4 regions of the Arthrobacter sp. LAPM80 genome follow, and region 2 is predicted to be linked to each of the others. Evidence: riboswitches for the same ligand, from Rfam matches in the RefSeq annotation. Region 2 holds a riboswitch; each other region holds the start of a gene.

Region 1 (5,672 bases), on a different contig from region 2:
AGGGCTTCGGGCCGTTCCTTGGCAACGTCCTCATGGGCCTGCTGTTTTGCTGGCTGTACAAGAAGTACGGGCGGGTCATGCCGCTGGTCATTGCACACTCCCTTGTCGACGTCGCCGCATTCACCCTGGGCCCGGCGCTCGGCTTTGGCGGCTGATCCGGCTGATCCGGCTGATCCGGGCCGATCCGCGCCGAGAGCTAAGCCGAGCTGAGCTGCGAAAAGCAGCCTGCAACGATGCATCCGGCAGCCAAGCTCAGAACTCGCCGCGTCCCGTCGAACCGGGAAACGAAAACGGCACCCCCGCAGGGATGCCGTTCGAAGGTGCCCGAAAAACTAGATCGTCACCGGGCCGCTGGCCGTCTCGAAGGTGACGCTCATGATGCCGGGCGTGCCGCGCGGGGCGATCCACTCCACGGCCACGTCATCGAGCGGCTTCTCCACGGGCTCGCCGAGCCATTCGGTGACACGCTCGGCACTGCCGGCAATGGTCAGTGCGGACAACTTCACGGTTGAGGTGCGTGCAAGGGAGGGATGCAATGCGGGGTCACCCTCCCACTTGAGCATGTAAGGGACCTGCGGGTCGGCAATCAGGCCCTTGATGCCGATCTGCTGCCAGACCAATTCCTGACCGTCAGGGAACTTGCGGTTGCCAGGGACGGCGCTGCGGCCCAGGCGTTCCTCGAACGGGGCGAGGTCGTCAACGGCGACGCACCAGCCCATCCATCCGCCGCCGGCTGCGGAGCGGGCCTTGACGGCCTGGCCGAACGGCGCCTTGTCGGAAGCGGGGTGGTTGAGGCACTCAACGATTTCCACATAATGATGGTCCGTGAGGGGGATGATCATATTGCGGGTGCCGAAGCGCGGGTGGATTCCACCTCGCACTGCATCGACCCCGAGGGCGGTCGCGATTCGCTCCGTGGTGGCAGCCAATCCGTCTGATTCACTGGCGTAAGAAACATGATCCATTCGCATGTGCCCATCTTGACACTTTGTGTCACTACGCTCGACTTAGTGTTACCTAAGCCACATGGGACGTCAGATGATGAGGTGATTCGGTGCCTCCCCACGTGGGGCAGAATTGGAGGGTGACTGACACTGCCGCCGCACCCCTGACCCTGCCCACCGCTGCCGCCCGCGAAGACCGGATCTGTGCCGCGATTGCCGCGGAGCTGGGTGTGCGCCCGGCCCAGGTTCGCGCCGCGATCGCCCTGATGGACGACGGCGCGAGCGTCCCCTTCATTGCCCGGTACCGCAAAGAAGCCACCGGGACCCTTGATGACGCACAGCTGCGCGACCTTGACGAGCGCCTGCGTTACCTGCGTGAGCTCGAGGCGCGCCGCGCCGTCGTGCTGGAGACTATCCACAGCCTGGGCAAGCTGAGCACCGAACTGCGCCGGGCCATCGACGCGGCCGACTCAAAGGCCCTCCTCGAGGACCTGTACCTTCCATATAAGTCAACCCGCAAGACCAAAGCCGACGCCGCCCGCGAGGCCGGACTGGAACCCCTGCTCGACGCGCTTCTAAAAGACCCGTCACGGTTCCCTGCGGTGGAAGCGGATTCCTTCGTTGACGCAGGCCGCGGCGTGGCCACCGCTGATGACGCCCTCGCCGGGGCACGGTCCATCCTGATTGAGCGGGCGGGAGCCGACGCGGCACTCGTGGGGGAGCTGCGCGAAAGGCTGTGGAAAAAGGGCCGTCTTCGTTCCTCGGTGAAAACCGGCAAGGACGCCGAGGGCGAGAAGTTCAAGGACTACTTCGACTTCGCCCAGCCCCCGCACACCCTGCCCAGCCACCGGGTCCTTGCCCTGCTGCGTGGCGAAAAAGAAGGTGTGCTTTCCCTCGACCTGAGCGAGGGTGACCCCCGCGACGCCGACGCTCAGGCGCAGGCCCGGGCCGGTTATGAAAACGCGGTGGCCCACTCCCTGGGCATCGTCGATTCCGGTCGGGCCGCCGACTCATGGCTCATGACAAGCGCCCGGCTCGCCTGGCGCACCCGCGTCCTGACCCGCCTTTCAGTTGACCTGCGCGTGCGGCTTTTCCAAAGTGCGGAGGAGGAATCGGTCCGGGTCTTTGCCGCCAACCTGCGTGATGTGCTGCTCGCCGCGCCCGCCGGAAACCGGGCCACCCTCGGCCTGGATCCGGGCCTGCGCACAGGAACCAAGGTTGCCGTGGTTGACGGCACGGGCAAGGTCGCCGCCACCGACACCATCTACCCCCACGCTCCGGTCCGGAAGTGGAATGAATCCCTGGCCACTTTGCTCGCCCTTGCGCAAAAGTACGACGTCGAACTTGTCGCCATCGGCAACGGCACGGCCAGCCGGGAAACAGACAAGCTCGCCACCGAACTCGTGGCAGAGCTCAAGCGCATCGCACCGGAACGCCAGGTGACAAAGCTCGTTGTATCGGAGGCAGGCGCCTCCGTGTATTCGGCCTCGGCACTTGCCGGCGCGGAACTGCCCGGCATGGATGTGTCCCTGCGCGGCGCCGTGTCCATTGCCCGACGGCTGCAGGACCCGCTGGCCGAACTGGTCAAAATCGACCCGAAGTCCATCGGGGTGGGCCAGTACCAGCACGACCTCACTCCGGCGAAGCTTGAACGCTCCCTCGGCGCCGTCGTGGAGGACTGCGTGAACGCCGTCGGCGTCGACCTGAACACGGCCTCGCCCGCGCTGTTGGCGAGGGTTGCCGGCGTCGGGCCGCTCCTGAGCGAGAACATTGTGGCCCACAGGAACGAAAACGGCCCCTTCACCAAGCGCCGCGAGCTGCTCAAGGTCGCCCGGCTGGGACCGAAGGCCTTCGAGCAGTGTGCCGGATTCCTGCGCATCACCGGGGGAGCGGAGCCGCTTGACGCCTCGAGCGTGCACCCGGAGGCGTACGGCGTAGCGCGCAAGATCCTCGCCGCCGTCGGCGCCAAACCGGCCGACATCGCCGGCGGTGTCGGCGCGGTTGCCGCCGTGAACCCTGCCGATTTTGTCGACGGCAGCTTCGGCCTGCCCACCATTGCTGATATTGTTTCCGAGCTGCAAAAGCCTGGCCGCGACCCCCGCCCGCGCTTCGAAACGGCAACCTTCACCGACGGCGTCGAGAAGATCACCGACCTGCGCCCCGGCATGATCCTTGAAGGTACGGTCTCCAACGTTGCAGCGTTCGGCGCGTTCGTGGACATCGGTGTGCATCAGGACGGGCTGGTCCACGTATCGGCCATGAGCAAATCCTTCGTGTCTGACCCGCACACAGTGGTTAAATCCGGGCAGGTGGTCCGGGTCAAGGTCCTGGAGGTCGAGCCCGAACGCAAGCGCATCTCCTTGACCCTGCGCCTGGATGACGATGCTGCTTCCCCTGGTGGTACTTCCAAGCACGACGCCGGCTCCCGCACCCCGGTGCGCAGCCAGCCGCGCGCCGGGGGCCAGGGCGCCCAGGGTCAGGGCGCCGGGGCGGGCCGGAGGGGGCCGGGACAGGCTGGCGCGCGGCCCAACGCTGCCCCGCCGTCCGCCACGAAGGCCGCGCCGCCGTCGGCCACGAAGGCCGCCCCGCCGTCGGCCAACACCGCCATGGCCGAGGCGCTGCGAAGGGCTGGATTGGGCAAGTAGGCCCCGTACGCAACTCAACGCTGCCACGAGTGTCCACATATCGTCGTCTTGAACCGCCGCAGCAACGGCCAAGCGACGTCAAGTGGACACTCACGGAACGTGGCGCCGCAGTCAGCCACTTGTTCGCCATGAACCACTTTTTGGGCCGAATTTCAAGCAGATGTTCGCGAAAAGTCATAAACTCGTCACAATCTTGCGGCGGAGAGGTGTTTCTTCCACACTGGAAATAGGTCATGAGTGTCAGCAATTAGCCCCGGCTTGCTGACCGGCAACCCTCCATCCGCGGTGGGGTGCCCCGGGTGAAGACCTGGCACCGAACCGACCGGTTCCGGTGCAAGCGCGGGCCATCGACGCCAGAGCCCTGCACGCACGATGCGCAGGAGGGCTTTGCTGCAGGCCTCTAGTGTGAAGGAATACATCCATGAGCAACGGTTGGTCATTTGAAACCCGTCAGATCCACGTAGGCCAGGAGCCGGACGTCACCACCGGTGCACGCGCCCTGCCGATCTACCAGACATCATCCTTCGTTTTCCCCTCAGCCGAAAGCGCCGCAGCGCGGTTCGCCCTGGCCGAGCTGGAGCCGATTTACACCCGCATCGGCAACCCCACCCAGGACGCCGTCGAACAGCGCATCGCCAGCCTCGAAGGCGGTGTGGCGGCCCTGCTGCTAGCCTCAGGCCAGGCGGCAACCACTTTCGCCATCTTGAACCTTGCCGAAGCCGGCGACCACATCGTCTCCAGCCCGAGCATCTACGGCGGAACGTACAACCTGTTCGCCAACACCCTTCGCAAGCTCGGCATCGAGGTCACCTTCGTTTCCGACCCCGATGACCTTGACGGGTGGCGTGCAGCCGTGCGCCCCAACACCAAGGCCTTCTTCGGCGAGGTTGTCTCCAACCCGCGCCAGGACGTCCTTGACATTGAGAACATCAGCGCCATCGCCCACGAGGCAGGTGTGCCGCTGCTGGTGGATAACACCCTGGCCACCCCGTACCTGATCCGCCCGCTTGAATGGGGCGCCGACATCGTCATCCACTCCGCCACCAAGTACCTTGGCGGCCATGGCAACGCCATCGCGGGCGTGATTGTCGACGGCGGCAAGTTCGACTTCGCTGCCAACCCGGAGAAGTTCCCCGGCTTCAACACCCCCGATGATTCCTACAACGGCCTGGTCTACGCCCGCGACCTGGGTGTGGGCAGCGCACTGGGTGCCAACCTGGCCTACATCCTCAAGGCCCGGGTGCAGCTGCTGCGCGACCTGGGCTCCGCCGTCGCACCCTTCAACGCCTTCCTCATTGCCCAGGGCATCGAAACCCTGAGCCTGCGCGTCGAGCGCCACGTGAGCAACGCCGTCGCCGTGGCGAGCTGGCTGGAGGAAAACGAGAACGTCGAGGCCGTGGCGTATGCCGGTATCCCCTCCAGCCCGTGGTTCGAGCGCGGCCGCAAGTACGGTCCCAAGGGCACAGGCGCCGTCATCGCCTTTGACATTGTGGGCGGGGCCGAGGCAGGCAAGCGCTTCGTCGACGGCCTTGAACTGCACTCACATGTTGCCAACATCGGCGACGTGCGCTCCCTTGTCATCCACCCGGCGTCGACCACCCACGCCCAACTTTCACCGGAGCAGCAGCTTGCCGCCGGTGTCCGCCCTGGCCTGGTGCGCCTCTCGGTGGGACTGGAGAACATCACCGACATCCTCGCCGACCTCGAAGCCGGGTTCCGCGCCGCAAAATCCGTGAGCTAAATGACTCACCTGATTCATACGGCGACGGAGCAGAAAGTGTTTTCCCCTGAGACTGAAACCGGCACTCCCGAGCCGGCCGGCACCTCCTGGGCTGCCGCCGTCGGCCAAGGCGGCGGGCTGCTGCGCTCGATCCATATCGGTGCGCTGCCGCTGGAAGCCGGGGGCATCCTGCCCTCGGTGACCATGGCCTTTGAATGCTGGGGAACGCTCAATGAGGCTGGCGACAACGCCGTCCTCATTGAGCACGCCCTCACCGGCAGCACGCACGTCAGCCGCGGCGACTCCGAGGAGGACGGCTGGTGGGAAGGCCTCGTTGGCCCCGGCGAAGTCATCGACACCGAC
Region 2 (5,672 bases):
TGAGGTCCCGTTCGACACGGCTCAAAAATCCCTTGGTCAGGCCCGTTGCATCGGCGACTTGTTCAATGGTCAGGCGCTGGTCCTGGCGTGCGGCGCGGATCCGCGAACCAATGGCAACCGGGTCGGAACTGGGTTCCAGGGGCAAAGCTTTCATGGCGGCTCCTCACATCAGGGCTGCCCTGATACAAGCGGCACTTTGACTGTAACTGTCATCACAGTTTAGCCTAATAGACAACAAATGTTGCTTTAGAGGCAATACTTCCGGGGGATCCCATCTATTTCACGCACTGGAGCATCACATGGACTTAAATATTGCCATAGTCGCCTTCTATCTGGTCGCCATGCTGGCCTTTGGCTGGTGGGGCAAGTCGCGGACCAAGAGCAACAGTGACTTCCTCGTTGCCGGCCGCCGCCTTGGCCCTTTCCTGTACACAGGCACCATGGCCGCCGTCGTCCTCGGTGGCGCGTCAACAGTTGGCGGCGTGGGGCTCGGCTACAAGTTCGGCATCTCGGGCATGTGGCTGGTGGTCGCCATCGGCGTCGGCGTGCTGCTGCTGAGCGTGCTGTTCGCACCCACCCTGCAAAAACTGAAGATTTACACCGTCTCACAAATGCTGAGCCTGCGCTACGGCCAGGAAACAACGAAGGTTTCAGGCATCGTCATGCTGGCCTACACCATCATGATTTCGGCAACCTCAACCGGCGCCTACGCCACCATCTTCGTGGTGCTCTTCGGCTGGGACCGCTGGCTGGCGATCGCCGTCGGTGGCGCCATCGTGCTGGTCTACTCCACCATTGGCGGCATGTGGTCCATCACCCTGGCCGACCAGGTGCAGTTCGTCATCAAGACAGTCGGCGTCTTCCTCCTCATGCTCCCCTTCGCCTGGAATGCAGCCGGCGGGATTGACGGCATCAAGGAACGCGTTGATGCAAGCTTCTTCCAGTGGGACGGCATCGGCACCCAGACCATCATCACGTACTTCGTTGTCTACACGCTGGGCCTGCTCATCGGCCAGGACATCTGGCAGCGAGTCTTCACCGCCCGCACCCCCGAAGTTGCCCGCTGGGGCGGCGCCACGGCCGGCATGTACTGCATCCTGTACGGTGTTGCCGGCGCCCTGATCGGCCTGGCAGCCCGTGTGGCCCTCCCCGACATTGATGTCGCCACCCTGGGCAAGGACGTTGTATATGCCGAAGTTGCCACCCACTTGCTGCCGATGGGCATCGGCGGCATCGTTCTGGCCGCCGCCGTCGCTGCCATGATGTCCACGGCCTCAGGCTCCCTGATCGCCGCCGCAACGGTGGCACGCAAGGACGTCGTCCCGTTCGTGGCCAGCTGGTTCGGCAAGAAGATCGACAGCTCTGACACCTCCAACCCCGAGCACGACGTGAACGCCAACCGCCTGTATGTGCTGGTCCTTGGCATCGTGGTGGTGCTGATCTCCATCGTGGTCAATGACGTGGTGTTTGCCCTGACCATCGCGTACGACATCCTTGTCGGCGGCCTGCTCGTCGCCATCATCGGTGGCCTGGTATGGAAGCGCGGAACCGGCCTGGGCGCCGCCTGGTCCATCGCTGTCGGCTGCGTCCTGACCATCGTCCTGCTTGTCCTGTACGCCACAGGGGCGATCCCCAGTGCCGATGGCATCTACGCCAACGAGCCCATCTACTTCGGCCTCATCGCCGCGCTTGTGGTCTACGTCGTGGTTTCCCTGCGGACCCCGGCAACCCCGGCCCACATCCGCAAGGCCTGGGACGACCGCCTGGCAGCAGCATCCACCGACTCCAATGCAGACGACATTGAAACGGTTGCCTCCAAGTAGCCTCCCGCTTTGCAACCAGCCCGCAAAAAACGGCGAGCAATCACCCAGAGATCGTGATTGCTCGTCGTTTTTTGCGGGCTGGTTACTTAAAGTACGACGGCGGCTGGCTACGTCATATATGACGCCGCCAGCCGCTGCCGCATGCGACGGGAGTAGTGTTGTTCCAACTTCAAGAGATGCGATGCCAAGCTCCGACTGGTCGCACGCCAACCCCAGGCTTCATGGGTGGTTCAGATGACGAAGCGGCCCGCTGCCGTCCGGCGCAGGCAAGAGCACACAAAGGTCCTGACCATGACTGTTACAAATGTGGCACCCGCAAAATCCCTTCAGGCCGGCGCTCTGGCACGTCCATCCGGCATCCCCGTACTTCCTGCCGTGGACTTGAATCTTGGCACCGTTACGTTTGTCACGCCCGCAGGACACCATGCCTATTGGTCTGCGGAGGCAGAACAACTGGTGCAGGCGCTGACCCAGGCGGTGCGCCCGGCCAGGTGGATTCCTGGCATCGGCACCTTGGTTGTCACGGTGGCGCAGACAGGAGTGCGGGCCGGGCGTGGCGTCGGCTTCAGGCTGGCGAAACAGTAGGGCTGTCCCGACGCGGCGGCATGCTTGTCCCCTGTCATTCGATGACGGCGATCACGGCCCCCTGGGCAACTTCGTCCCCCTCGGCGACCCGCAGGCGGACCGTTCCGGCCGCCGGGGAGTAAATTTCGGCGTCGACCTTGTCAATGGACACCTCGGCGAGGAGATGCTTTTCCTGCACCGGATCGCCGTCGGCTACGTACCAGGTGGACAGCACGCCAGGCTCGGAGGCGTCTCCCGTCATCATCGGGAACAGGATCTCGGGCATTCGACAACCGCCTTCAGGACAGCGGCGCCGATACGGACGGCCGTTGGCTACACAGCCTATGCCAGTTCCTCGGCGCAGGGAATGGATCGGTCGGGCGCAGGCCCCGGCCAGAATTGCGGCGGACCGAAACCGCTTCCCTAGGCCCACCGGCCACTATTACGGCCAATAAGGCGCTACAGTGATGGCTGACTTTGAGGAGCATCACCGTGCCTGAACGCATACCAACAGCCGCTGAAATCAAGCGCTGGCGCCAATACCTGGCCGACGAACGCGCTGAAGCTTCCGTATACCGTGACCTTGCCATGCGCCGTGACGGTGAGGAGCAGACCATCCTGCTCTCCCTGGCGGCAGCCGAGGGCCGCCACGAGCAGCACTGGCTCGGGCTTTTGGGCGAACACGCGAAAAAGCCCGTCCACCCATCCCTGCACAACCGCCTGCTTGGCCTGCTGGCCCGGCGCTTTGGTTCGGTCTTCGTGCTGGCACTGGCCCAACGCGCGGAGTCCCGCTCCCCCTACGCCACTGACGCCGACGCCACCGACACCATGGCTGCCGACGAGGCAATCCACGAGGAGGTTGTCCGCGGTCTGGCAACCCGTGGACGCATCCGCCTTTCTGGATCCTTCCGTGCCGCGGTTTTCGGCGCAAACGACGGCCTTGTCAGCAACCTCTCACTTGTTGTTGGCATGGGGGCGACCGGGGTGTCCAGCCAAGTGGTCCTGTTCAGCGGCGTGTTCGGTCTGCTGGCGGGTGCACTGTCCATGGGCGCCGGGGAATATGTCTCCGTCAGGTCCCAGCGTGAGCTGATCGACGCTTCCCAGCCGACCCAGGTTACGCTGACAGCGGCCCCCTCCCTGGATCTTGAGAACAACGAACTCGTACTCGTTTATCTGGCGCGCGGCATGTCCCGTGAAACTGCGGAACACCGTGCGGCCGAGCGCCTGGGCCAGTACAGCTGCGACTGCGACCCCAGCACGTCGCTGCAGCCGGACAAGTTCGAGGAAGTCGACGAGCACGAGACCCTCGGCACCGCGTGGGGGGCCGCGACGTCGAGCTTTTGCTTCTTCGCCTCGGGTGCCATCATCCCCATCATTCCGTTCCTCTTTGGCCTGACAGGGATGGGTGCGCTCCTGCTCTCCTGCGTGCTTGTCGGCATCACACTCATGGGAACTGGCGCCGTGGTGGGCCTGCTTTCGGGCGCTTCCCCGTTGTGGCGCGGCCTGCGCCAGCTGGGCATCGGCATGGGAGCCGCCGCCGCGACGTACCTTCTCGGCCTGGCGTCTGGCGGCCTGATCGGGTCATAATCCCGCAGTTCCCGGTGAGGATGGGAGTGCCCGGCGCCCGCAGGCGGCTAACCGGCGACGACGGCGCAAGCCTCCTGCACTGAATCCACAATGTGCACGTGGGCCGCCATGGCACGGCCCGCGGCCAATGTTGTCAACAGCTGCGTCACGGGCACCTCTTCCTCCCAATAGCGCCGACCCACCAGCACCATGGGGGCGACTGCGCCCTCTGCGGCGTAGTAGTTCTCACACGCGTCCTGGAAGATCTCCTGAACCGTCCCCGCGGCGCCGGGCAGGAACACAATGCCACCCCGGGACCTGTCAAGCAGGACCGCCTCGCGCAGGGCGTTGGTGAAGTACTTGGCAATTTTCGTGGCAAAGACGTTGGGCGGTTCGTGACCGTAGAACCAGGTGGGAATGCCAAGGGTCGGCGCCCCCTGCGGGTATTCCTCGACCACCTCGAACGCGGCCCTTGCCCACTCGGTGACCGAGGGGCGGAAGCCGGGGACGGCTGCCAAGGTGAGCAAGGCACCTTCGAGGGTCCCGGCGTCGTATGTTGATAGGTAGGCACCAAGGTTGGCGGCCTCCATGGCGCCAGGCCCGCCACCTGTCGCGACGAGGAACCCCGCAAGGCTCAGGGCACGGCCCAACTCCGCGGCCTGCGCATACTGCCCGCTCCCCCGCGCCGCCGCATGCCCGCCCATGACACCAACAACGGGCCGGGTGAGCGCGGACAGAAAGTCGTCGAGGGCGTCGGAAATGGCGTGGTCATGCATGGCGGTGGCGAGCGTTGAGTGCAGCGTGGGGGCACGGCCGGCCTGCATGCTCCACTGGTAGATGCGGGCGTCGGGGACTGCTTCATACTCGGCCCCGGCGATCCCGGCGAACAGCTCAGCCCCCGTGTACAGGTGGCCTCGGTAGGCGTTGAACGGGACGTGCTTGAGCGCGGGAAAGATCAGCGCGCCACCTGACCGCAGCTGATCCTCAATGCCATGGCCGAAGGTGCACCCCATGAACACGGCGCCGGAGGCGTGCAGCCGCAGCAGATCGGCCGACTTCCCGCGCAGGTCAACCGACTGGAAATACCAGCCACGCATGGATTTCGCGCCTCCGGCCACCAGCTCGTCAAAGCGCGGCAGCGACTCAATCTCAAGGTTGCGGCCACGGGGCGCCAGGGGTGCGTTCACGCCTCCAGCCTAGCCACACGCTCGTTTCGCTGCTCGCTCCGTGCCGGCCCGGGACCCCGAAACGGTCATCCGCTGGTGATATTTCACCAGCGGATGACCGTTTCGGGGTCCTTCCCACCGGATTAGCCGTTGAAGGGGGCGGTACAGTGCGGCCGTCGTTCTCGAGCGCATCGATCCAGGCAAGCTCGGCGTCGGAGAGCTCAAGGTCGAGAATGTCCAGGTTCTCGGCGATGCGTGACGGCGTGACAGACTGCGGGATGATTTTCCGACCCTGCTGCAGCTGCCAGCGCCGGACGACCTGTGCGGGCGTGCGGGCGTGCGGGCGTGCGGGCGTGCGGCCAAGGGTATGGGCCGCGGCCAGCACTGGACGGGCATCAAGGACGGCACCCCGGACCAGTGGGCTCCACGCCTCGGTGAAGAGGCCATGCTTTGCGTCAAAAGCCTGGATATCGCGCTGCTGCAGGGCCGGATGCGTCTGAACCTGGTTCACCGCGGGGACGGTTCCACCCAGCGCTATGACGTGCTCGAGCTG
Region 3 (5,672 bases), on a different contig from region 2:
GTTGGCACCCTGGAACCGTGGGACAAGGCCGCCAAGCACTCCGGCCGGATCCGGGGGACTGAGCACAAGGCCGGCAAGGAAGCCGATCGATATGATGACGAGCAGGACGATGATGATGCCCTCGAATTGCCGCTGTCCACGCCGGTTCTGCACGCTAAGCAGCGCCATCGATGCGATGCCCACAATAAGGCCGCCCACCGGCAGTGGTACCTGAAACAACAAGTACAGCGCGATGGCCCCGCCCACTACTTCGGCGAGATCCGTGGCCATGGCAACCAGCTCGGCCTGGGCCCAGTACAGGCGCCGGCTGCGGGTCGTGAAGCGCGCACCCAGATGTTCGGGAAGGGACTTGCCTGTCACGACACCCAGTTTGGCTGATTGGTATTGGACAAGCATGGCCATCAGGTTCGCAGCGAGAAGAACCCATACGAGCAGGTAGCCGAAGCTTGCGCCCGATGTCAGGTTGGCTGCGACATTGCCGGGGTCAACGTAGGCGATGGCCGCCACAAAGGCAGGTCCCAGCAGCAGGAACAGGCCTCCGCGCGGCCTGCGCAGCGGCTTTGCCTTGAGTGTGTCGAGCACTAGCCAACCTTTCCATCTGCCTAAATCAAATATTTAGGCATACCGAAATCATAGGCTTAGTGTGATGCCGTTGTCGAGGCGCCCCGGCGGCCCGGGTGCGGTGTAGGCTTAGAGCCTGCGTGTCCGCCAGGTCTGGGCCACATAGGGCAGCTGGAGTTCCTCGCCGGGAACATGGCCCAGATGCTCCAACAGGTACCACTGCAAATTGCCCATGACCTTGGCCCGCACTGGTTCCGATGCCTTGAGGTAGTAGCTGCGCGACTGGGCCAGCTCCATGATCTCCTCGGGTGTCAGCGTCTGCGCCCACTGTGTTTCGTGAGGCTCCGCCGGGGCGAATTCAGGGCCGACCGCAGGACGGAAGTCAGGCTTGTGGACGTCGCCTGCGTGCATGATCCGGGCCAACCGGTGGACCCAGGGAAGTCCGACGTCGAGCTGGTTCCAGACCAGCCCGAGCACTCCGCCGGGACGCAGCACCCGGGCAATTTCGGTGCTTGCCGCCAGGGGGTCGAACCAATGCCAGGCCTGTGCGACAACGGCCAGATCCACTGTTGCATCGTCCAGCCCCAGGTGTTCGGCGGTGCCCACAAGGGTGCGGACCTGCGGCAGGTTGGCCCCGAGCTGTGCGAGCATGTCAGCCGATGGGTCGACGGCGGCAAGGTTCCATTCGTGCTGTGCGAGCAGCTGCGTGTACTTGCCCGTTCCTGCGCCGACGTCCAGGGCGTCGCGGACGGGAATTCTTGCACCCTCCAGCAACCACTGAAGGGATTCGGCAGGGTAGCCCGGACGGATCTTGTCGTAGTGGCGCCCGCCCTCAAGGAAAGCCGCGGCCATGTCCCTGCGCCGTTCCGCGTCAAAAACCGGTCCGCCTGTGCCTGCCATGGTGCTCCTGAAAAGTTGTGCCGGATGTGCCGTTCAACTTTACCCGCCCCCCAAACGCTCGGTTACATTCGGTGCTTGTTGTGGCAACGCTCGGTTGGTTGATAACCGAGCGTCTGCTGCAAACCCGCAGAAAGTAACCGAGCGTCTGGCGCAAGCAGACCGAAAGTAACCGAGCGTCTGGGTTAGGCGGCGGCGCAGGGGGCTGCGCCCGCGGTGCCCGGGGTGTTCGGCGCCCATTCGGGGTAGGACCTGTTGTCGTTGGCGGGTACCCAGCGGCCGGCGTCAACGACGTAGTCCCAGCCCAATCCGTCACGCAGCAAGGTGGTGATGCCGTCAATGAGCCGCTGCGCATCCTCGCTGCGGGATCCGACACCAAAGCTTGCCCGCAGGGATCCGGAGGGAAGGCCGAGGCGGTTCAGCAGCGGGTGGGCGCAGAACTTGCCGTCGCGCACGCCCACGCCGTGCTCGGCGGAAAGGTATGCGGCGACCAGTCCGGCGTCGTACCCGGTGACCGAGAAGTTCACGACGCCGATGCTGCCGCAGCCAGGGTGGGTGGCGGAGTCGGAGAACAGGGAGTGGACGTTGACGCCGTCGAGCGCCTCGAAGCCTGCCACGAGGTGGGCGCGCAGGAGCTGTTCGTGGTTGTGCCAGTCGTCCGCGTCAAGGCCGGCAAGGACGGTGGCTGCCTTGGCCAGGGTTGCGGCGCCGAGGACGTTGGGGGAGCCGGCCTCGTGGCGGGCGGGGCCGTCGGTCCAGGTGGTCGATTCGAGCCGGACCTCCCGCACGGCGCCGCCGCCGGCGAGGTGGGGTGTGCCGGCATCGAGCCAGTCGGGTCGGCCAACCAAGACGCCTGAACCAAACGGCGCATAGAGCTTGTGGCCCGAGAATGCCAGGTAATCGATGCCGCTGGCAGTCAGGTCAATGCGGCGGTGCGGGGCCAGCTGGGCGGCGTCGACCACGATGCGTGCCCCGTATTGGTGGGCCAGGGCGGCCAGTTCCGCCACAGGGAGCACCTCGCCCGTGACATTCGAGGCACCCGTGACGGCCAGCAGAAGGACGTTTCCGGCGCGCAGCTGCGTCTCAACGCGGGCAAGGGTCGCGGCGATCGATGAGCCGGCGACGACGGATCGGTGCGGCAGCGCCTGCCACGGCAGCAGGTTCGCGTGGTGCTCCAGGTCCAGGTACAGCACCTCGCCATGTGCGTTGGAACGGCCCTCGACGTAGCCGCGCTGCTTGAGGATGCTGTCGACGCAGCCGGCCAAGAGGTTCAGTGAGTCCGTCGTGTTGCGGGTGAAGATGACGGTGTCGTCCTCACGCGCGCGCACAAATTCAGCCACAATGCGGCGCGCATTTTCATACACGGATGTGCTGACCTGCGAGGCGAATCCGGCCCCGCGGTGCACACTGGCGTAGTAGGGGAGCACCTCGTTCAGGTGGGCGGCCACCTCTTCGACGGCCGGGGCCGACGCCGCGTAGTCGAGGTTGGCGTACCGCACGTGGCCGCCCTGGATCAGCGGGGCGGCCAGATCCTGGCCCACGACCGGCAGCAGGGGTGAGTCGGCGAGGGTGGTCTTTTCCAACAGGGCATGGCTCATGAAAAAATTCCTTCAACGGAAGGACCCCTGGCGCTGCCAAGGAGTCCGCGCTTGCCAAGACCGCTCCGGCCTGGCCAGGTCGTCACCCGGGGCACCCCGCCGCGAAAGGAGGGTTGCCGGCCAGCAAACCGGGGTTTAGCGCTGGCACTCGTGACCTATGCAAAGAAGATTAGCCCAAGATCCGCGCCTGCGCATCTATTACGTTGCGTAACGCGGCGGGCCCGGCGAACGGTGGGAAAAAAGAACGACGGCGGGAGGCCGCCGTCGTTCTTAACCCACCTGTGCTGGGGCGTGGAGCTAGCCCAGAAGGTCATCCCAAGCCGGGTTAAGGCGCTGCAGCACCTCGGTGTGGAGGATGGAATTGGTGGCAAGGGCGTTGCCGCCGAAGGGGCCGTCGGCGCCCTCGAGCGAGGTGAAACGGCCCCCCGCCTCGGTGATGATCGGAACGAGCGCGGCCATGTCGTGGAGGTTGAGTTCGGGCTCGCAGGCGATGTCGACGCTGCCCTCGGCGACCATGCAGTACGACCAGAAATCGCCGTACGCGCGGGTGCGCCAGACGTCGTCGGTGAGGGAGATGAACTCGTCGCGGTTGCCGCGCTCGGCCCAGCCCTTCAGGGACGAGTAGGACATGGAGGCGTCCTTGAGCTCGGAGACGTTGGAGACGCGGATGCGCGTGGCGGCGGCGAGCGACCTGCCCATGTAGGCGCCGGTGCCCTGCGCGGCCCACCAGCGCTTGCCCAGTGCGGGGGCGCTGACCAGCCCGACCACGGGGACGCCGTCGTCAACGAGTGCGATCAGCGTGGCCCAGACGGGGACTCCACGGACGAAGTTCTTTGTGCCGTCGATGGGATCGATGATCCAGCGGCGCGAACCCTGGCCCGTGCTGCCAAACTCCTCGCCCAGGACGGCATCGCGCGGACGTGCCCGGGCCAGCTGACTGCGGATCGACTCCTCTGCGGCCTTGTCCGCATCCGTCACCGGGGTCAGGTCCGGCTTGGTCTCGATGGCCAGGTCAAGGGCCTTGAAACGGGACATGGTGAGGGAATCCACGCTGTCGGCCAGCACGTGGGCCAGGCGGAGGTCGTCGTTGTAGGTCTGGTGTTCGATCGTCATGTAGATCACGCTATCGTGGTTTGCGCCAAACACCCGGTTAGACGCCGGTCGTGGCACCCGAACGCCTGCACAATGCAGGTGGCCCGCTCCGTTATGCGTTGAGTTCGAGGTTGGACCCGGCGCATAAACCGTTATGCGCCGAACCCGGGTGTGAGTCCGGCGCAGAAGAGGACGGGTCAGTCCGTGACGCCCAGTTCCTTTTCAGCGGCCCGGCCCTCTGTCCGATCGCTTGTGCCCAGCAGACGGCGCAGCGAGGCAAGGCGGGCAGGTCCCGACGGACCGGCGTGACCTGCTGCAACGTACGGGTCAAGCCCGCAGTTCACCGCTGCGGTGTCGTGCTTGCAGCCGCGTTCGCAGTCGTCAGTGCCTGGTTGGAGGTCGGGGAAGGCATGCAGGATCCTGTCGGGATCCACATGGGCCAGCCCAAAGGAGCGGATGCCGGGGGTGTCGATGATCCACGAGCCCGGCAGCGCATCCTGCAACTGCAGGGCGAGCGCGGAGGAGGACGTGTGGCGGCCGCGGCCCGTGACGGCATTGACTCCGCCGGTGGCCCGCTGAGAACCTGTCAGGGCATTGACCATGGTTGACTTGCCCACACCCGAATGGCCAACAAGCACACTGACCTTCCCGTCGAGGTAGCCGTGCAGCTGCTCCACCGCGCCGCCAGCGAGCAGTGCGGAGTCGCCGTCGTCGCTGCGCGCATCAATGCCCGAGGCGCCGTCGGCTGCCGTGCGGCTGATGATGACAGTCATGTCCAGATGCTCGTAGTTGGCCAGCAGCTCGGACGGGTCCTTGATGTCTGTCTTGGTGATCAGCAACAGCGGGGCGATGCCTGCGTCGTAGGCGGCAACCAGGGCGCGGTCGATGAAGCCTGTGCGTGGCTCCGGGTTGGCCGCGGCCACGACGATGACAAGCTGGTCCGCGTTGGCCACCACCACCCGCTCGATGGGATCGGTGTCGTCGGCGCTGCGGCGTAGCAGCGTGCGGCGCTCCTCGATGCGCACAAGCCTTGCCAGGGTGTCGGGCTTGCCGGTGGTGTCGCCCACGAGGGATACGAAGTCTCCGGCCACCACGGGATTGCGCCGCAGTTCCCTGGCCCGTGCTGCGATCAGGGTGCGTTCGGAGGGCTGGTTTTCATCCACGATGGCCGTGTAGCGCCCGCGGTCAACCGTGACAATCCGCCCGATGACGGCGTCCTCGTGGGCGGGCCTGTCCTTGGTGCGCGGCCGGCTGCCCTTCTTGTTGGCCCGCACGCGGACATCGGACTCGTCCCAGTTGCTGTAATCCTTTGCCATGTCCTACGCTCCGGCTTTAACCGCCGCGGTCTGTGCGACCATGGCCGCCCACAGTGCAGGGAAGCCGGGCATGGTTTTTGCCGTGGTGGCAATGTTTTCAACCTCGACGCCGGGCACCGCCAGCCCGATGATCGCGCCGGCCGTCGCCATGCGGTGGTCATGGTAGCTGTGGAACACTCCGGCCCGCAGGGGAGCGGGGTTGATGATC
Region 4 (5,672 bases), on a different contig from region 2:
TGATGTAAAATTCGGCGTTGACAAATTCGGTGGCGCGGCTGACCTCATCGGCCATGGCGTCAAGGGACTCCTGGTACCCCTGGATCAACTGGACGGTGTTGCCGCCAAGTGCGGGGAAGAAGCCAAGGTTCTGGTTCAGCTCCATGGCGGACTTCACCCAGACCGGCCCTTCGTAGGACCCCACCTGGGAGGCAATGCCCTTGGTTCCCTCCACAATCCGCTGGTTGACGGCGGCCTGCTTTTCACGCCGGTGTCGTGAGAGCCGGAAGTTGCCGAACATGAGGAACAGGACCAGGCCGAGGTACGGAAGGAAGAAGATGCACAGCAGCCATGCCATGGCCGTGGTGGGCCGCCGGTTTCCGGGGATGATGCCGAGCACCACGATGCGGATGGCCAAATCAACGAACAGAACGATGAGGGAAAACCATGCGCCCGTGGGCAGATTAAATGCCGTCCAAATCATCCAGTCTTCCCCTTCCCCCAGGGGCCTTGATCCTCGGCTCCTTATAACTGCGAATGCCACCAGCCTATCCGCCCCAGCGCCAGAGCCCGAGTACTGCCTGCCCCACGAGTGTGACACCGAGGGTGCTGCAGATTCCACCCCCGAAGAAAGCATCCGGCCGCTATGCCGGGCGTATATTCCAACGGGCGAAGGAAAGCACACCATGAGCAGCTCAGGCCGCGCCCATGTCACTATCGACGTCTTTTCCTTGGACCCGCAGAAGCTCCCACAGCAGCCGCTCAAGGGCCTGCGCATCGCGTATGCCGCCAGCGGGGCAGTTGCCATGATCCTTGGCATCAACTTCCTCATCACCGGCGCTATCAAGGTTGCGGTGGGCATCTTCAGCCACTGCATTTCTGCCGGTATGCGTGTGCTCGAGGTGCTGCTGGGCCTGTTCATCATGGTCATCATTTTGGGCGTTATCGGCCTGGTCCGTGCCTTCACCTTTGGCAAGTCAGTCCTGGCCCAGGCGTGGGGATAAGCTCTAAAGCATGACAGTTTTGGTATTTCTGGACCCCGCCCACCCCGCAGGCCGCCTGGCCGACGCCGCATCGCCGGCCATTTTGGCCACCGATCAGGGCGTCACGCGGGGGGACGGCGTTTTTGAGTCCATGCTCGCGATCAACGGGGTCCCACGCAAGATCCAGGCCCACCTGGACCGACTTGCCGTTTCGGCCCAGATCATGGACCTGGCGATTCCCGCCGCCGACCTCTGGCAGGGCGCAATCACGACGGCGCTCACGGCTTACGCCGACACGTCGCCGCAGGCATCAGATGCAGTCGCCTCGGCGCTTGCTGAAGACCAGTGCGTAGTGCGGCTGATCGCCACACGCGGACCCGAGGGCGCCAACGCCCCCACAGCCTGGGTGCAGGTTTCAGCCGTTTCCCCTGCACTGGCCGAGCAGCGCGCCAAGGGGCTGGACGTTCTCCTGCTTGACCGCGGCTACGACAGCGACCTTGCCGCGCGCGCCCCGTGGCTGCTCATGGGTGCCAAGACCCTTTCCTATGCGGTGAACATGGCCGCCCTGCGCCACGCCCACAAGCTGGGCGCCGATGACGTTATCTTCACCAGTGGCGACTCGCTCGTGTTGGAGGGGCCCACGTCGTCCGTTCTGTTGGCACACATATCCGACGACTCGGGCGTCCCCGTCAAGCGGCTCATCACCCCCCACCTTGACACCGGGATCCTGCCCGGCACAACGCAGGGCGCACTTTTTGCCGCGGCGAAGGCTGCAGGATGGGAGCTTGGCTACGGCCCCGTGACCCCCGCGGACCTGCTCGACGCCGACGCCGTGTGGCTCATTTCAAGCATGCGTCTGCTGGCACCAGTGAACACCATCGACGGTGCGGAAATCGGCACCAGGGACATCCGGGAACGGCTCAGCGCAGAACTCTCGGCGCTGCTGGCACAGACCCTCTGAACTACGCCACGGGCAATTTCCTGCGCAGCTGGTTGCCCAGTGCCATGATGAGCAGCGTCATCGCCACAAAACCCACGGCGATGAAAAGGCAGGTCAGCAGCACGCCCGCATATCCGCCGTCCGACGGGTTCAGGAACGGGTAGGCGTACCACCCTGTGGCGGCGCCGCGGGTCAGGGAATAGGCCAGGTATGCCAGCGGAAACACCACCGCGACGGCCACGCGCTTGAGCGGGATTCCGTGGCGGGGCGGCTGGATCAGCCAATCGGCCACCACCGCGACAGGCATGACGTAGTGCAGCCAGGTGTTGATCCACGGAAGCAGGGAGCCCAGATCGACGTCCCTCAGCAGCGCGCTAAAGACAATGCCAACCAGGGCCATGCACACCACCGAGATGCAGCGCAGCAAAGCCCACGCCGGCCCCAAATCTTTCCCGCGCCACGTCAGCACCGAGTCCACGACAAGGACGACGGCGGCGAAGATGTTGGAGAGGTTGGTGAAATAGCTGAAGAAGTTCAACACGCTGAAGCCGTGGCCGATGTGGATACCCAGCTGGGTTCCGACGGCAATGAGCGTCACCGCCCCGCACAGGAAACGGACGGCGGCAAAGGCGCGGCTGGAGGTCATGGAGCCTATTCTGCCAGTTCACGGCGTCACCGCCCCGCATCCCCGGCGTCACGTTGTGCCACACTCTGGAACTAGTGGGTGCCTGCGGGGGTGGATGTGCTACTTTCAAGGGGAGTAATGAGTGCCAGCACAAAGCCCTGACTTGCTGGCCGGCAACCCTCTTTCCGGCGGGGTGCCTCAGGTGAATACTCGGCAAACCCAGCTACCAACGGCTGATGTTTGCAAGCGCGAACCCTCCTGCGGTGGAGCCCTTTGTATTAAGCACCGCCACCAGCGTCCGCTTGCAAATGCCAGCCACTTGCAATGAGGAGACATCATGTCCGCGGAAGAATCCCCCCTGGCCTACCGGCTCATCACCGGCCCCGACGACCGCTCCTTTTGTGAGCGTATTTCCGAAGCCCTGGCAGACGGCTACGTCCTGCACGGCGGGCCCGCGGTGACGTTCAACGGCACCTCGGTGATCGCGGCCCAGGCAGTGGTTCTCCCGCAGGCAATTGCCACCAGCGATGCCGCAGTCGCCAATGCCGTTGATGACCTCGACGCCGAGCTGGAGTTCGATGGCGAGGGCATCGCATGAGCTACGCCGGCGACCTAGCCCCCGACACGGCCTGGGACCGGGTGGCTGCCGGGGCCGTCCTCGTTGACGTGCGCACCGACGGCGAATGGGCCCACATCGGCGTCCCCGACACCTCAACCCTGGACACCGAGCCTGTCTTCATCCAGTGGAACCTGGCCGACGGAACGAACAACCCCCAGTTCCTGACCCAGCTGCAGGCAGCCGTGCCCACCGGGAAGCCACTCGTGTTCCTGTGCCGTTCGGGAGCGCGCTCCATTGCCGCAGCCGAGGCCGCAACGGCCGCCGGCTACACGGCCTACAACATTCTCGAGGGCTTTGAGGGCGTGCCCGACAGCTACGGCGACAGGGTGGCCAACGGCTGGAAGAACCGCAACCTGCCCTGGCACTGACACGCCACTGAGCCCCAACGCACCGCCCACACAGCACCGCGGTACGCCAATCGTCCGACGATTGTGCCGCCGTCGTGCTTAAAACAAGTACGCACCACCAGCGACAGCCAAGGAAACGCAATTGAGCAACTTTAACGAGCACGCAGCCACGTGGGCCCAGGACACCCGGGCCGTGCGTGGCGGGCTTGACCGCACCAACTTTCAGGAAACCTCCGAAGCCCTTTTCCTGAACTCCGGCTTTGTGTACGAGTCCGCCGAGGCCGCCGAGCAGGCGTTCACCGGCGAGGTCGACAGGTTCGTGTACTCGCGCTACGGCAACCCGACGGTGGCAACGTTTCAGGAACGGCTGCGCCTGCTCGAGGGCAAGGAGGCGTGCTTTGCGACGGCGTCGGGCATGTCGGCCGTGTTCACGGCCCTGGGTGCGCTGTTGGCTGCCGGGGACCGCGTGGTGGCTGCTCGCTCGCTCTTTGGCTCCTGCTTCGTGATCCTGAACGAACTGCTCCCGCGCTGGGGCGTGGAGACGGTGTTCGTTGACGGACCGGATCTTCAGCAGTGGCGCGAGGCGTTGTCGGTGCCCACCACGGCGGTGTTCTTTGAGTCGCCGTCGAACCCGATGCAGGAAATCGTTGACGTGCAGGCGGTGTGCGACCTCGCCCACGCCGCCGGCGCCCAGGTGGTGGCCGACAACGTGTTCGCCACCCCGCTGCTGCAGCGCTGCGGCGACTTCGGCGCTGACATCATCGTGTACTCGGGCACCAAGCACATTGACGGGCAGGGCCGGGTTTTGGGCGGGGCGATCCTTGGCACGAAGGAATTCATTGACGGCCCCGTCAGGAACCTGATGCGCCACACCGGGCCCGCCTTGTCTTCATTCAATGCCTGGGTGCTGACCAAGGGCCTTGAAACCATGAGCCTGCGCGTCAACCATTCATGCAACAACGCGCTGGCCCTGGGTGAGTTCCTTCAGGCGCAGCCGCAGGTTGCGCGCGTGCTGTACCCGCACCTGCCATCGCACCCGCAATTCGAGCTGGCCAAAAAGCAGATGAAGGCCGGCGGCACTGTGCTGACCTTCGAGCTTGCTGCTCCTGCCGGTGGGACCAGGAAGGATGCGGCGTTTGCACTGCTGAATGCGCTGCAGGTCATCGACATCTCCAACAATCTCGGCGACGCGAAGTCCCTCATCACCCACCCGGCCACCACGACGCACCGCGCCATGGGTCCCGAGGGTCGTGCCGCGATCGGGCTGTCCGACGGTTTCCTGCGCCTGTCGGTCGGGCTGGAGGACCTCGAGGATCTCAAGTCCGATCTGGCCGGGGCCCTGGCCGCAATCTAGCCGGCCCGCCTCGTTGAGGCTGGAAGCACGACGGCGGCGGGGCCCCTTCCCTTGACGGTCACCCGCCGACGTCGTACTTTATGCGCGGAGTCGTACTTTATGCGCGGATCAGTCCTGGAAGTACTCGATCTCGGCGCCGATGGTGTTTAGGCGCTCGGCCAGGTCCTCGTAGCCGCGCTCGATCACGTAAATGTTGCGCAGTTCGGACGTGCCTTTCGCGGCCAGCATGGCCAGCAGGATGCAGGCGGCGGGGCGAAGGGCCGGAGGGCAGCCGATTTCCGCTGCACGCCAGGCGACGGGGCCCTTGATGTCGATGCGGTGCGGGTCAAGCAGGCGGACGCCGGCGCCGAGGCGGTTCAGTTCCGTCAGGTAAATGGCGCGGCCCTCGTAGACCCAGTCGTGGATGAGCGTTGTACCCTCGGCGCACGAGGCGATCACGGCGAAGAACGGCAGGTTGTCAATGTTCAGCCCCGGGAACGGCATGGCGTGGATCTTATCCGGTGCGGCCTTCAGCTCAGACGGCAAGGTGGTGATGTCCACCAGGCGGGTCTTGCCGTTGCGGGCCATGTACTCGGGGGACTTGAGGTAGCGGAAGCCCATCTGCTCGAGCACCTTGAGTTCAATTTCCATGAACTCAATGGGAACGCGTGTCACGGTGACCTCGGACTTCGTCACGATACCGGCGGTGATCAGGCTCATGGCCTCGATGGGGTCCTCGGACGGCGCGTACTCAATGTCCACATCGATGCGGGACTTGCCCTTGATGGTCAGTGTGGTGGTGCCAACGCCGTCAACACCGACGCCCAGGCCCTGAAGGTAGAAGCA

The links. A riboswitch is a leader RNA that binds a small molecule or an ion and turns the genes downstream of it on or off. The one in region 2 is predicted to bind S-adenosylmethionine.
Region 1: another riboswitch for S-adenosylmethionine. It lies ahead of AAGW05_RS07710 (bifunctional o-acetylhomoserine/o-acetylserine sulfhydrylase); the one in region 2 lies ahead of AAGW05_RS02775 (hypothetical protein).
Region 3: another riboswitch for S-adenosylmethionine. It lies ahead of AAGW05_RS00900 (aminotransferase class V-fold PLP-dependent enzyme); the one in region 2 lies ahead of AAGW05_RS02775 (hypothetical protein).
Region 4: another riboswitch for S-adenosylmethionine. It lies ahead of AAGW05_RS08215 (DUF1737 domain-containing protein); the one in region 2 lies ahead of AAGW05_RS02775 (hypothetical protein).

What each region holds. Positions count from the first base shown of each region.
Region 1 is NZ_JBCHVD010000005.1:177,930-183,601, reverse strand. Features, by position in the region: gene AAGW05_RS07725 (CPBP family intramembrane glutamic endopeptidase) at 1-155, shown strand, start outside; gene AAGW05_RS07720 (VOC family protein) at 333-971, opposite strand; gene AAGW05_RS07715 (Tex family protein) at 1,085-3,589, shown strand; SAM riboswitch class IV at 3,819-3,935, shown strand; gene AAGW05_RS07710 (bifunctional o-acetylhomoserine/o-acetylserine sulfhydrylase) at 4,011-5,330, shown strand; gene metX (homoserine O-acetyltransferase MetX) at 5,367-5,672, shown strand, end outside.
Region 2 is NZ_JBCHVD010000002.1:81,638-87,309, reverse strand. Features, by position in the region: gene AAGW05_RS02785 (helix-turn-helix domain-containing protein) at 1-154, opposite strand, end outside; gene AAGW05_RS02780 (sodium:solute symporter) at 300-1,823, shown strand; SAM riboswitch class IV at 1,991-2,102, shown strand; gene AAGW05_RS02775 (hypothetical protein) at 2,115-2,408, shown strand; gene AAGW05_RS02770 (biotin/lipoyl-containing protein) at 2,443-2,673, opposite strand; gene AAGW05_RS02765 (VIT1/CCC1 transporter family protein) at 2,880-3,974, shown strand; gene AAGW05_RS02760 (LOG family protein) at 4,022-5,140, opposite strand; gene AAGW05_RS02755 (aldo/keto reductase) at 5,103-5,672, opposite strand, start outside.
Region 3 is NZ_JBCHVD010000001.1:206,439-212,110, forward strand. Features, by position in the region: gene AAGW05_RS00890 (Nramp family divalent metal transporter) at 1-582, opposite strand, end outside; gene AAGW05_RS00895 (class I SAM-dependent methyltransferase) at 691-1,461, opposite strand; gene AAGW05_RS00900 (aminotransferase class V-fold PLP-dependent enzyme) at 1,644-3,056, opposite strand; SAM riboswitch class IV at 3,099-3,212, opposite strand; gene hisN (histidinol-phosphatase) at 3,354-4,169, opposite strand; gene rsgA (ribosome small subunit-dependent GTPase A) at 4,346-5,464, opposite strand; gene aroA (3-phosphoshikimate 1-carboxyvinyltransferase) at 5,468-5,672, opposite strand, start outside.
Region 4 is NZ_JBCHVD010000006.1:81,166-86,837, forward strand. Features, by position in the region: gene cls (cardiolipin synthase) at 1-463, opposite strand, end outside; gene AAGW05_RS08200 (hypothetical protein) at 666-983, shown strand; gene AAGW05_RS08205 (aminodeoxychorismate lyase) at 994-1,923, shown strand; gene AAGW05_RS08210 (Pr6Pr family membrane protein) at 1,925-2,548, opposite strand; SAM riboswitch class IV at 2,662-2,782, shown strand; gene AAGW05_RS08215 (DUF1737 domain-containing protein) at 2,865-3,125, shown strand; gene AAGW05_RS08220 (rhodanese-like domain-containing protein) at 3,122-3,514, shown strand; gene AAGW05_RS08225 (O-succinylhomoserine sulfhydrylase) at 3,636-4,847, shown strand; gene AAGW05_RS08230 (UDP-N-acetylglucosamine 1-carboxyvinyltransferase) at 4,956-5,672, opposite strand, start outside.